DNA from 4 places in the Streptosporangium sp. NPDC053982 genome. Region 2 is predicted to be linked to each of the others. Evidence: riboswitches for the same ligand, from Rfam matches in the RefSeq annotation. Region 2 holds a riboswitch; each other region holds the start of a gene.

Region 1 (3,199 bases), on a different contig from region 2:
CCCCACGCCGCCGGAGCCGTCGTGGCCGCCGGGACCGGCGGAGGTGTCCCGGGCGTCACGGGCGTCACGGGCCGGGGCACCGGGGGCGCCACCGTCGGCCCGGCCCCGCGGTCCGGCCTCGGGGGCGGGCGCCCCCGGGCCGTGCCCGTGCCCGTGCCCGCGGTCGTGCGGGGCGTGCGGCGGGCGCGAGAGGCCCCGTGTCTCCCGGTGGCCCGGCCCGCCGCCTCCGGCCCCGGCCCCCGCCTCCGTTCCCGCTTCCGTCCGCGTAGCGGCCTCCGGCGTACGGCGTGCCGCGGCGTGCCGCCGCTCCTCCCCCGGGGCGCGGCCGTCCGGGGTGTCCGCCGCGTCGGCCCGGGGCCGCACCAGGCGTGGTTTCAGCTCGCGGACGACCATGACCCTGCCGGGTTCGGCGGAGGGCGTGCGGGCGGCCTGCGGCGGGTGGACGACCGCGGTGCCGTGCGGGGCGAGCGACGGCGCGGGCAGCGGGGCCGCCACGGCGGAGGGCCGGTCGTCCAGCGGGGACCGGCCGGAGGTCCAGACGCCGAGCCCGGCGGCCGCCAGGAAGGCGCCGATCAGCGCCGGGCGCAGCAGCCGGTCGCGCCGGAGACGCGGACCCGTCCAGGAACGCGGCCGTTCCCCGGCCGGGTGGCGCGGCCGACCGGCGAGGGCGATGCCGGCGTCCACCAGCGAGCCGTGCATGAACGGGTCTCCGGGGCTCTGCGCCGGACCGTCGTACCGGGCCTCGGGGCGGACCGGCGGACGGGACGGGGACGCGGCGGACCCGGGCGGGCCGCCCGGGGGCCCGCCGTACGGCATGCGACCGCGGGGGCCCGCACCGGAACCGCGCCCGCGGGCCGGACCATGATCATCCTGCATCTCGCCTCCCCGTCGCCGGATCCGATCTCCCCCCAGCCTGCCGAACATCACGGTCCGTACGCGTCAGGTAACGGCGCGCTCTTACGGAGCTGTTACCAAGGGGACACCACGAATCCCTACAGACCGGACGTATGGCCGAGATGCGGCCGCCGTGGCGACCGCCGGGAAGTCCGGTCGCCACGGCGGGCGGCCCGGTTCCCGCCCGGTCCGGGGCGGTGAGGCGTCAATTTTTACCATGGGCCCCGATCCCCTGCGGGCAGGGTGGTCCGACACCCTCCGGATCACCGGCGCGATCCGCTCCGCCGCAGGTCACTTGCCCTTTCCGTGGGGCAACGCATACCTTTTGTCATCGCGGCGCGAAAGCCGCCCCAGCGGCACGAGAGCCGCTCCATCGACCGGACCCGACGCCGTTTCCGTGGCAATGCCCGCCGACGGTGTGCGGACGCCGAATCCGCGCCTTCCCAGCGGAACCGGGGACCCACCTTTTCCGGGGTGAATCGGACGATCTCCCATCGATGCGTCCGTAGGGCACTTCCATGCCCGAACCCGACAGCTAACCCGGTAGGCGACATGGAAGCAAGGAGCCGACACCCCATGCGCAACCCCCGGATCAGCACGCTCGGAAACCGTCTCGGCCTGGCCCTCGCGGGCACGGTCCTGACCGGCGCCGCCCTCGGCGGCATCGCCCCCGTCACGGCCTCCGCCTCGCCCGCCGGGCACATCGCGGCCGCCCAGCGCGTCTCCCAGCAGGAGGCGGGCCCGCTCACCTACGGACTGGACGTCTCCAACTACCAGCCCGCCTACGACTGGAGCGTCAGCTCCGCCCAGTTCGGCATCATCAAGGCCACCGAGGGCACGACGTTCCGCGACCGCTCCTTCGCCAGGCACTGGAGGGAGCTGGACAAGAAGGGCATCGTGCGCGGGGCCTACCACTTCGGCCACCCGGGCAACGACCCGATCGCCGAGGCCGAGCACTTCCTGTCCGTCGTGGACGCGCAGCCCGCCAGGCGTGGCGACCTGCTCGTCCTGGACCTGGAGGCCACCGACGACCGCTCCGTCGAGCAGGTCAACGCCTGGGCCAAGGCGTGGCTGGCACACGTGAAGGCCAGGACCGGCGTCACGCCGATGTTCTACAGCGGCCTGAACTTCGCCGAGACCTACGGCGCGGGGTTGGAGCAGTACCCGCTGTGGGTGGCCGCCTACGGCCGGGAGAAGGGCGCCGTGACGCCCCCGGCCGGCTGGAAGGCGTGGACGATCCACCAGTACTCGGACTCGCCCATCGACCAGAACGTCTCCGCGCTGAGCCCGGACCAGCTCCGCGCCCTGGGCCGCCGGTCGGCGTGACCGGCGGGCCGGGGCGCCGGCCGGCCCGGTGTCCGTCCCACCCGGACCACCGGGTGGGACGGACACCGCCACGCCCGCCCTCGGCGGTCAGGCGTCCCAGGTGACCGGGAGGCTCTTCACCCCGAAGATGTCCGCCACCTCCGGGCGCAGCGCGACCTCCTCCGCCGGTACGGCCAGGCGCAACGAGGGGAAGCGGTCCAGCAGCGCGGGGAACGCGACCCGCATCTCGACCCGGGCCAGCTGCTGCCCCAGGCACTGGTGGACGCCGTGGCCGAAGGCCACGTGCCCGCCCTCCCGCCTGCGCAGGTCGAGCACGTGGGGGTCGGTGAAGCGCTCGGGGTCGCGGTTGGCGGCGTGGTTCGACAGGACGACCGTCGTACCGGCCTCGATGATCCGGCCGCCCAGCTCGACGTCCTCCAGCGCCGTCCTCATGAACATCTTGGCGACGGTCAGATACCGCAGCAGCTCCTCCACGGCCCCGTCGGTGAGCGCCGGATCGGCGCGCCACGCGGCGAGCTGCTCCGGCTCGCGCAGCAGCGCGAAGGTGCCCAGCGCCAGCATGTTCGCGGTGGTGTCGAGCCCGGCCGCCAGCAGGATCAGGCTCATCCCCCTCAGCTCCTCGTCGGTCAGGTCGCCGTCGGTGAGGTCGCTGAGCACGTCGTCGGTCGGGGCGGCGCGCTTGGAGGCCACCAGCTCCGCGAGGTAGCCCTGGGTCGCGGTGTAGGCCGCGAACAGGTCCTCGTCGCTCGTCTCCCCGTTGAGGAACTTGTCGATGTTCTCCTGGAAGGAACCCCGGTCCTCGTACGGCACGCCCAGCAGCTCGCAGATCACGACGGCGGGGATCGGCTTGGCGAACGCGGTCACCAGGTCCGCCGGCGGCCCGGTCTTCTCCATGGCGTCTAGGTGCTCGGCGGTGATCTGCTCGATCCGCTCGGTGAGCAGGCGCATCCGCCGTACGGTGAACTTCCCCATCAGCGGT
Region 2 (3,199 bases):
TTCGGCTCCCCTGCCGCGTACGGCGCGCGCCAGGTCGTCCGGGATGGGCATCGCGGTGAAGACCGTCAGCCGGCCCGACCGGGCGGCCGAGCGCAGTCGCAGACCGGCCGCCACGCCGAGGACGGAGCGCGACGGGCCCGCGGTGGCCCGGGCCCGTAGCAGCGGCCTGCCAAGGGGCCCGGCGAGCAGTTCCAGGAGCCTGATCGTGGCCAGCCCGTCGTCGACGACCACGATCCGTCCGGGGAGTGCGGTGAGCCAGCGGGCCTGGACCCGGCCGGAGAAGGCGTCGCCGATCACCCAGGTCATGCCCCGCCGGGGCCTGGGCGGCCCGGGGGCCGGGCCGGCCTGTTCCAGCCCCGGGGGAAGGACGAGGCGGGACAGTTCCCGGCGGGTGGCGGTCAGCGGGCGCGAGCCGGCACGGGGCACCACCCGGACGGGGGCGCCGAGCAGCCCGGCGTGGCAGGCCTCGACCACGCAGAGCAGTTGCAGGGGGGACTCCGCCCAGGCGATGGCCGAAGGCTGTTCCCGCGCGTGGTCCCGCCCCTCCTCCACGCCGGGCGATGACCCGTTCACGATCGCCTCACCGTAACCGTGACGCCTTACGCGGCCGGGAACCGCGGATGAACATCCGAGCACGCGCGCCCGGCGACGTGCCGCCCGGAAAGGCACTGAACAGGTAAAACGATCCCCCTTTAAAAAGATCTACGTTAGGGGGCGCTTCAGCCGGGAAGAATCGTCCGTCGCACCGGGGCGTCGCCGGTCCCGCGGTGCGGAAATCCCTGTGCCGCAAGGGTTTGCGGCTTTTGCGAAAGCCTTTGGCCCGAAGTCGCCGATCTTCGGACCGGGAAGTCGACGATCACCGATATTCGGCGTTTTCCCAAGTCAAGGCAATGCGGGAGCTTGCAATCGGCCTGGAGCAGCACGTACGTTCTACTCGTTCGCGATGAGGACCGAGGTCCACAGACCCATCTCTCGTCGACACATTGCCCGACCGCGCATCATCACGACGGATCACTCCGTCGATGGGCGCGGCCGCCGAATCCGCGGCTCTCGCGGAACCGGGGAACCACTTCATGGGGTGAATCAGCGCGTTCGCGCGCCGTAGGGCACTTCCCAGCCCGAACCCGTCAGCTAACCCGGTAGGCGGCATGGAAGCGACGCAAGGAGCCGAACTCTCCCATGGCCAAGAACCGCCTCACCCCCGGGAAGCACAGCCTGGTCCGCGCCCTCGTGGGCGCGTCCATCGTCCTCGCCGGCGGTGCCGTGACCACCGTTCCCGCCCTCGCCGACAACCACGCCTCCGGCCCGCAGGCCGGGTCGGTCACCGAGAACGCCGCGGCCTCGTCCGAGACCCAGGCCCAGAACCTGCCCAAGGTCAGCGCCCAGCAGGTCCTCGACATCGCCGCCCAGCAGATCGGCGTCTCGGAGAACGCCTACGGCGGCGGCACCAAGTTCCATGCCTGGTACCTCGCCAGCGAGCGCGCGAAGGAGACCGTCGCCCGCGACGGCGGCAGGATCCAGGACTACGCCAACGCCCCCTGGTGCGCGATGTTCGTCTCCTGGGTCGGCGAGCAGGCCGGCATCCGGCCCACCATGGGCTGGGACGCCTACACCGTCAGCTACGCCAAGTGGTTCGCCGACAACGGACGCTGGGGTCAGACCCCGAAGCCCGGCGCCGTGGTCTTCTTCGACTGGGGCGGCAGCAAGGACATCGACGCCATCGACCACGTGGGTCTCGTCAAGAAGGACAACGGCGACGGCACGATCACCACGATCGAGGGCAACACCGGCAACGGCAAGGTCGAGGAGCGTGTCCGGCCGGTCGCCCAGGTCGACGGCTACGGATACCCGGTCTACAACGGCTGACGGACGACTCCGGTCTTCCGTTCCCCTCTCCCCTTCCCCTCGTCCGCTCCCGTCCCTCCGGGAGCGGCGAGGACCGGCGGCGGACTACGGCCGACGGACGGCGACCCGGCACGACCGGGTCGCCGTTTCGGCTTTCCGGCCGGGACCTTATCGCCGCGAGGAAGGTCCGGACGATCCCTGATGCACTGGATGATCCCGGTTGGTGAGCGTTCGCCGCGTCGTGTCATGTTGGGGTGGGAGCGCTCCCAAGCGCCCGATCGCACAGTTTGTCACCTTAACGACTGTTCGCCGAGCTGAAACACCCGCGATGTAACGGTTACGTTTCGGCATATTGACGCGCCGGTTGCCCATCGTCCAGTCTTCGTGGGAGCGCTCCCAAAAGCTGCCCGCGCGCAACCCATCGCCGATCGCGTTCGTCGGGGGCCGGTTCGCGATGTCACCTCCCAATCGATTCGGGCGACCACCTGAGAGGGGTCCGGAATGTTGAACACCAAGCGGCACGGCAAGCTCGCCGCCGTCGTGGTGATGACCGCCGCAGCACTGGCGGTCACCTCCTGTAGTTCGAGTGAGCCCGCCAAGAACACGGCCGCCTCGGGCGGCTCGGCCTCCGAGCCGGTGACCATCACCGTGCAGACCTTCGGCGGCGGCGCGAACTTCGGCTACAAGAAGGCCGTCGAGACCTGGAACGCGTCACACCCGAACATCCAGATCAAGCACGAGAACCCGACCGACCGGTTCGAGGACGTCTTCCTGCCCCAGCTCCTGCAGCGTCTGCAGGCCGGCAGCGGCGCGGCCGACGTGGTCGGCATCGACGAGGGCGCGATGGGCCTCATGAAGGCCCGCCCGCAGTTCTTCGTCGACCTCGCCGAATACGGCCTGGACAAGCGCAAGAGCGACTTCCCCGCCGCCAAGTGGGAGAACGGCATCAACAAGGACGGCAAGCTCTTCGCCCTCGGCACCGACATCGGCGGCATGGCGATGTGCTACCGCAAGGACCTGTTCGAGAAGGCCGGCCTCCCCGGTGAGCGCGACGAGGTCAGCAAGCTCTGGCCGGACTGGAACGCCTTCATGGAGGTCGGCAAGAAGTTCCAGGCCGCCAACACCGCCAAGGGCGACCCGAAGTTCCTCGACGGTCCCAACACCCTCTACAACGTGGTCCTGTCGCAGGAGGCGCCGAAGAACGGCAACGTCGCCTACTTCGACAAGAACAACCAGCTCATCCTGGAGTCGAACCCGGCCATCAAGACCGCGTTCGAGACGGTGAAGAGCTTCAGCCAGGCGGGCATGACCGCCAAGCTCGCCTCCTTCACCCCGCCGTGGAACGCCGCGCTGA
Region 3 (3,199 bases), on a different contig from region 2:
GCCCGCACCCACCGGGGTCCGCGCAGCCGTCCGAGCAGCCGGGCGCCCAGCGGGGTTGCCACCAGCACCCCGGCGACCAGGAGGGTCAGCCCGAGCGAAAGGTAGGCGGGCGCGGTGAGCGCGGCGTCGAACGCCTCGGAGCGGGCGATCTGCCCGGCGGTGAAGTCGCGCGCCGGGTCGGGCGCGACGGCCGGGGCGGCGGACGGCAGGGCCCGCCAGGGCGTGGTGAGCGCCACGACCGCGACCGTGGCCGCGCCCAGGGCGGCCAGCGCCCATCCGGCGGGCCGCCACCCCCCGGGCACGACCGCCGCCGCTGCGGCGTCGGCCGCATCCGGCGCGGCCGATCGCCGGGACACCGCCCTCGGGCGTGGGGAGGACGTCAACCCAGCTCCCTTCTCAGGTGGTCGCGCCAGCCGGCGGCGAACTCCGCCGGGGACAGGCCCAGCACATCGCCGACATCGCTACCGTAGAGCCTCACCAGCGTCCGCTCGCCGTACCGCCGCGCGACGTAGTGGCAGGCGAGCCACGCCTCCTCGTACGCCTGCGCCCGCCGGGGGGCGTCCGCGGCGAAGTCGGCGGGGCCGGGGAGCCGCTCGGGCAGGCGGCCCGCGCGCACCTCGGCGGCCAGTTCGGCGGCGGCCGCCGGGACCGCGATCCCGGCGTCACGGTAACCGACGTAGTCGGCGAACCCCTCCGACAGCCAGACCGGCACCCGGCCGCCGCGGGTGGCGCCGGTGGCCACGTGGGTGAGCTCGTGGGCGAGCACCACGTCCCGGCCGGTCCCGCTCAGCCTGGCGTACCCCGACGGCAGGACGATCACCCGGCCCGCGTCGGCCAGCGCGGCCAGGCCGGCGACGGCGGCGGGCGCGGCGCCGGCCAGCGCCGCCGCCTCTGCGTCGTCCGCGGGGAACAGGACCACCGCCCGGACCGGCCCCCAGACGTCGAGGACCGTACGGCGGGCGCGGTCGGCGCCGGCCGCCAGGTCGGCGAGGCGGGCCGCCGGGACGCGGTGGCCGATCACGACGGAGTGCTCGCCGCGGACGGTGACGGAGCCGCCGGGCCACGGGTCGCGCGGCGCGGGGAACGGGCCCGCGCCGGTGGCCAGGGCGGCGACCGCCAGTGTCAGGGTTCCGGCGAGCACGGCACGACGCTCTGTCGGGACGCGCACACGTCCGATGTTAGCGACCGGCCCCGGACGCGCGGCGGCCCCGCCCGTCCCTTCGAAGGGACGGGCGGGGCCGTCTTCCCGGTCGCTCCAGGGGGGCGGCGGCCGGGATCCGTCAGGCTCCGGGACGGACCGCCCCGGAGAAGGAGGACCGGTAGTACCCCTTCAGGGGGACGACCCTGACGGTCTTGCCGCTGCTCGGGGAGTGGACCATCTTCCCCTTGCCGACGTACATGCCCACGTGGCCCTTGCCGTAGAAGAACAGCAGGTCACCGGGGCGCAGGCTGCTCCACGAGACCTTCTTCCGCACGGCTCGGTACTGACTGTTCGTGACCCTGGGGAGGGAGACGCCGGCCTTGCGCCACGCGTACCGGACGAGACCGGAGCAGTCGAACGCGCCGGGACCGGAGGCTCCCCACCGGTACGGATCGCCGATCTGCTTCTTGGCCGCCGAGACGGCCTTGGACGCCTTCACCTTCTGCAGTGCGGTCCTGCTCAGCGTGGTCTTCTTCGCCTTCGCCGTCTTCTTGGCGCTGGTGTGCGCCGCGGAGGCGGCGGAGGCGGCGACCGGCCTCTCAACCTGAGAGGCGGTGCTCCTGACCTGGAGAACGGGACCGGTTCCCGTGTCGGCCAGCGCCGCCGGGGAGCCCATCGTGACCGCTCCGGCCGAGGCCGTCACGGTGAGGGCGAAACCACTGGCGCAAACGCGGAAAAAGCGCGACGAACGGGGGTTACGCGGGGTGGTAGACAGGATTTCTCCTTGGGACTTCCGCTGACGCCTACCGGGTTAGCTGACGGGTTCGGGCCGGGAAGAAGCCCTACGGCGCGTCGGGCGCGCCGATTCACCCCTGGCCGCGTGTCGGGCCGGTGGGTCCCCGGTTCCGTGCCTCCTGGCTGCACGGATTCGGCAGGCCGTCGCAGGTGGGAGCGTTCCTCGCAGGGTGCGACGGCCGAATGGATCTTTATGGATCTTTGACAGGCGCCGGCATGACGGGCCGGGCCCGGCGCGGTGGCATGGCTTGCTCGCCGCGACGCCAGAAGTTACCCCTGTTTCCCAGGAGAGGGCAAAGGAATCACAAAAGATACATAGATCGAAAACGCCTCGGGCGATCGACGGGCCACTGTTCAGGGGCCGATTTCACCGGGCAAATATGACGCTTGTCACACTTCCGTGATCAGTCCGAAAAATCATGGCTTTTGTGACGTGAATCACGTGATGGTAACGATCATTGACGGAGCGTGCGACCGGCCGTGCCGCCGCCCCGCCGTCCCGCTCCGCCGCCCCGCCGTCCCGGCCCGCGGCGGGGGCCGGCCGGGGACGACCGGGGACGACCGGGGACTCCGTGTATCGCCGGCGTATCGAAAATCGCATACGTCCCCGCAACGGCCCTCCCCCTTCGATGGGAGGCATGAACCGGAGTGCATCCCTGTCAGCACCGCCCCGCCGTACGCGCGGGATCGTGCTCGCCTGCCTGGCGGTCCTCGGCCTGGCGGGCGTGGCGTTCGTCCTGCGGCGGCCGCTCCTGATGGCCGCCCCGAGCTGCGCGGCCGGCCGGTGGCACGGCTGCCTCGGCACGGAGAACGGCGTGCTGCTCATGACACTGGTCGCGGTGCCGCCGTCCGCCCTGGTGGCGTGGGCTCTGGCGCGCGTCCGGCGTGCCGCCGGCGCCGCGTCGGCGTGGCGGACGTCGCTGGCCGAGGTGGGCATGGTCCACGGCACGGTGCCGTTCGTATGGATCACCATGATGCCCGGCCCGGAGGCCGGCGTCGCCCCCGGCCGGGTGAGTCTGCTCCCACTGCAGGATCTGCCCACGATGGGGCCGCTCGGCATCGGCGGCAACCTGCTGATCTTCGCGGCGCTGGGGTTCTTCGCCCCGATGCGGTTCGCGGCGCTGGCGTCCGTACCGCGGATCCTCGCGCTCGGGGCAGGCTGCTCGATCATGGTCGAGACCGCGCAGTACGTCCTGCGGCTGGACCGGGTGTCCTCGGTGGACGACGTCCTGCTCAACGCCGCCGGCGCCGCACTGGCCGCCC
Region 4 (3,199 bases), on a different contig from region 2:
CCGTACCCCGGCTGCGTCCCCTGCTGGCCGTAGCCCGGCTGGGAGTTCTGCTGGCCGTAGGCGCCCTGGTCGTAGGACGGCTGCTGCCCGTAGCCGGGCTGCGCGGCCTGCTGGCCGTAACCGGGCTGGGCGGCCTGCTGACCGTAGCCCTGCTGCTGGTCGTAGGAGGGCTGCTGGCCGTAACCCGGCTGCGCCCCCTGCTGGCCGTAGGCGCCCTGGTCGTACGACGGCTGCTGCCCGTACCCCGGCTGCGCGCCCTGCTGGCCGTAACCGCCGGGCTGGCCGTAACCGGGCTGGTTCTGCCCGGGTCCGGTGCCGTCCGTCCGGTACCCCACCACCGTCGCGTCGGGGTCGAGACCCCCGGGGCCCTGACCCGTGTCGTGCGAGCCGTATCCGGAGTGTCCCGACGGGGTGCGATCGCGGTCGGGATCATCCTGCGGATACGGCGGCTGTCCGTTGGTCACCGCGTCACCTCACTTCGACTACGCATGCGGCGCATTCGAGACTCACATGCACGTTGAAGCACAAGGTATCGAGATAGTCGTCCGAGAGTCACCTTTTGTCACAGTCACAACTGCGGTCATCACGCTTGACCAGGGGCGGTAGATGAAGCAGCATCCGCGTGTTCCCCAGGGTGTTCGGCTTCACGTGCTCCAGGTCGAGGAACTCGGCGACGCCCTCGTCGTAGGAGGCGAGCAACTCGGCGTAGACCTCGGGCGAGACGGGCGTGCCCTGGATCCGCCGGAAGCCGTGGCGCGCGAAGAAGTCGACCTCGAAGGTGAGGCAGAAGACCCTGCGCAGGCCGAGTTCGCCGGCCGTGCGGATCAACGCCGAGACGATCATGTGGCCGATGCCCTGGCCCCGGCACGCCGGATCGACGGCGACGGTGCGGATCTCGGCGAGGTCCTCCCACAGGACGTGCAGCGCCCCGCACCCCATGACGGCCCCGTCCCGCTCGGCCACCCAGAACTCCTGGACGTCCTCGTACAGGGTGACCGTGGCCTTCTCCAGCAGTCGCGGCCCGGCGCCGCCGTAGGTGTCGACCAGCCGCCGGATCGCCCGCACGTCCGGCGTGCGGGCGCGCCGGACCGTGACCTCGCCCGTGGCCCCGGCCGTGACCCCGCTCGCCGACCCGGCCGTCGCCCCGGTCCCGTCCGTCAGGGCGTCCGCCGGGGAGGGTTCCGCAACCTGCTCCATGACCGATCAGCGTACGTCCTCGGCGCACCCCCATTACGGCCCAGCCGTAACTTCGGTCACAACGGCACCGCCCGGCTCCCGGTGTCACCCCCGTCGCGCCCGGCCGGAAACCCCGGTGACGGCGGCCGTTCGCCCTCGGCATGGACCGGGGCCTGCGGCTACATGGGTGGTATGCCGCTCATAGCGACATGGATCCAGGTTGACAGGCATGAGGATCATGAAAGTATGTGATCTGCCTGTGACTTTCCGGTTGTGAAAGCTCTACCGACTTTGTGGTTCTGGTTGAGCATGAACCTCCAATTGCACTAATGTCCGTGCTCGATGTCAGCTTCCCCGAAAAGCTGACCCGCCGAATCCCCGGACCCGGGGAGCCGGGGACCCACCCTCCACGCGTCCCCAGGGGTGAATCCGAGCCGTCACCGGCGTGCTCGGTAGGGCTGCCTCCGGCCCGAACCCGTCAGCTAACCCGGCAGGCGGCCGAGAGAGGAGCCCGTTGGTGAAGCGCACGCCGCGCCGTGGCAGTGGACGTCCAGCCGGACCCGTCCCGATGCGGGAGCGCGCCTCCCGTCGCCTTTCCGGCCGGACGGCCTCCATCGGGCTCGCGTTCACCCTCCTCGCGGTCGGCGCTCCCATGACGTCCGCCGGTGCGGACCCGAAACCGGACCTCCGGCAGCTCGCCAAGCAGGTCGAGAAGCTCCACGTCGAGGTCGAGACGCTCGCCGAGCAGTACAACGGCGCACGGGTGAAGCTCAAGCAGGCGCAGCGCGCCGCCGAGGTGGCCAAGAAGAACCTGTCCACCAGCGAGACGGAGCTGGAGTCCCGGCGCACCAAGGCGACCCTCCTCGCGCAGAGCACCTACATGTCGGGGGGCCTGGGCTCCACGCTCGCCTTCACCCAGTCGAGCGACCCCGACACCTTCCTCGACCAGGCCGCCACCAGCTACGCCCTCCAGCAGCGGCAGAGCGAGGAGGTCGCCCAGGTCGCCCAGGCGCTCAAGGTCGCCGAGCAGGCTCGGGCCAGCGCCAGCGCCCGGTCCACCGAGGTCAAGAAGCTGCTGGGCGAGCTCGGCGACAAGCGTTCCAAGATCGAACGCCTGGTCGGCAAACTGGAGGGCAACCTCTACCGGGAGGTCCGCGACCGCGCCCAGAGCATGCAGGGCCGGGCGACCAGGCTCACCGTTCCGGTCGTGGGCCAGGGCAAGGCGGCCGAGGCGGTGCGCTGGGCGCTCACCCAGCAGCTCAAGCCGTACGTCTGGGGCGCCGAGGGACCCAACTCCTTCGACTGCTCGGGGCTGGTCCTGTGGGCCTACCAGAAGGTCGGCATCAGCCTGCCCCACTACACCGGTGACCAGTGGACCGCCGGCACCCACGTCTCCCGCGACCAGCTGCGCCCCGGCGACCTGGTCTTCTTCTACAGCGACCTGCATCACGTCGGGATCTACCTCGGCGCCGGCCTGATGATCCACGCCCCGCAGACCGGTGACGTGGTCCGCATCGCCCCCATGGGCAACCGGCCCTTCGCCGGGGGCGTGCGCGTCGCCGACTGAATCCGGCCGGCGTACGGCCGGGCCGGACGGGCATGGGCACGGGCACGCGATCAGCCGGATGCACGGCCTGACCCGACGGGCGTATGACCGGCCGGGTGCACGAACCGGCCGGGCCGGACGGACACGGACACGGACACACGATCAGCAGGGTGCACGGCCTGACCGGGCGGGCCACGACCGGTCGGCCGGTGCACGGCGGACCGGCCGGGTGTACGGCGTCAGATCAGGCGGCGGCGGGCGGCCCAGGCCACCGCCTCGATCGCGGTGGCCACGCCGATGCGGTCACAGATCCCGCGCAGCCTGCGCCGGACCGTCCGGCCGCTGATGTCGAGGCGGCGGCCCACCCTGTCGACGGTGACGCCCTTGGCCAGCTCGGCCAGGAGCACGAGGTCCTCCTCGCTGAGATCGATATCCTCAGTGCCCGGAAGACTTTCGCCGCGGCGGGAATCCACTTCC

The links. A riboswitch is a leader RNA that binds a small molecule or an ion and turns the genes downstream of it on or off. The one in region 2 is predicted to bind cyclic di-AMP.
Region 1: linked by a shared signal. The riboswitch ahead of ACZ6W9_RS10270 (glycoside hydrolase family 25 protein) and the one ahead of ACZ6W9_RS14245 (CHAP domain-containing protein) in region 2 are both predicted to bind cyclic di-AMP.
Region 3: linked by a shared signal. The riboswitch ahead of ACZ6W9_RS06725 (C40 family peptidase) and the one ahead of ACZ6W9_RS14245 (CHAP domain-containing protein) in region 2 are both predicted to bind cyclic di-AMP.
Region 4: linked by a shared signal. The riboswitch ahead of ACZ6W9_RS04800 (C40 family peptidase) and the one ahead of ACZ6W9_RS14245 (CHAP domain-containing protein) in region 2 are both predicted to bind cyclic di-AMP.

Annotation. Positions count from the first base shown of each region.
Region 1 is NZ_JBVJKQ010000005.1:151,493-154,691, reverse strand. It holds gene ACZ6W9_RS10275 (hypothetical protein) at 1-699, opposite strand, end outside; cyclic di-AMP (ydaO/yuaA leader) riboswitch at 1,310-1,459, shown strand; gene ACZ6W9_RS10270 (glycoside hydrolase family 25 protein) at 1,471-2,220, shown strand; gene ACZ6W9_RS10265 (cytochrome P450) at 2,308-3,199, opposite strand, start outside.
Region 2 is NZ_JBVJKQ010000007.1:131,311-134,509, reverse strand. It holds gene ACZ6W9_RS14250 (hypothetical protein) at 1-573, opposite strand, end outside; cyclic di-AMP (ydaO/yuaA leader) riboswitch at 1,024-1,161, shown strand; gene ACZ6W9_RS14245 (CHAP domain-containing protein) at 1,180-1,866, shown strand; gene ACZ6W9_RS14240 (ABC transporter substrate-binding protein) at 2,347-3,199, shown strand, end outside.
Region 3 is NZ_JBVJKQ010000003.1:320,661-323,859, forward strand. It holds gene ACZ6W9_RS06715 (M48 family metallopeptidase) at 1-383, opposite strand, end outside; gene ACZ6W9_RS06720 (hypothetical protein) at 380-1,168, opposite strand; gene ACZ6W9_RS06725 (C40 family peptidase) at 1,281-1,844, opposite strand; cyclic di-AMP (ydaO/yuaA leader) riboswitch at 1,927-2,085, opposite strand; gene ACZ6W9_RS06730 (VanZ family protein) at 2,575-3,199, shown strand, end outside.
Region 4 is NZ_JBVJKQ010000002.1:437,181-440,379, reverse strand. It holds gene ACZ6W9_RS04810 (RDD family protein) at 1-464, opposite strand, end outside; gene ACZ6W9_RS04805 (amino-acid N-acetyltransferase) at 553-1,197, opposite strand; cyclic di-AMP (ydaO/yuaA leader) riboswitch at 1,535-1,688, shown strand; gene ACZ6W9_RS04800 (C40 family peptidase) at 1,694-2,743, shown strand; gene ACZ6W9_RS04795 (helix-turn-helix domain-containing protein) at 2,962-3,129, opposite strand.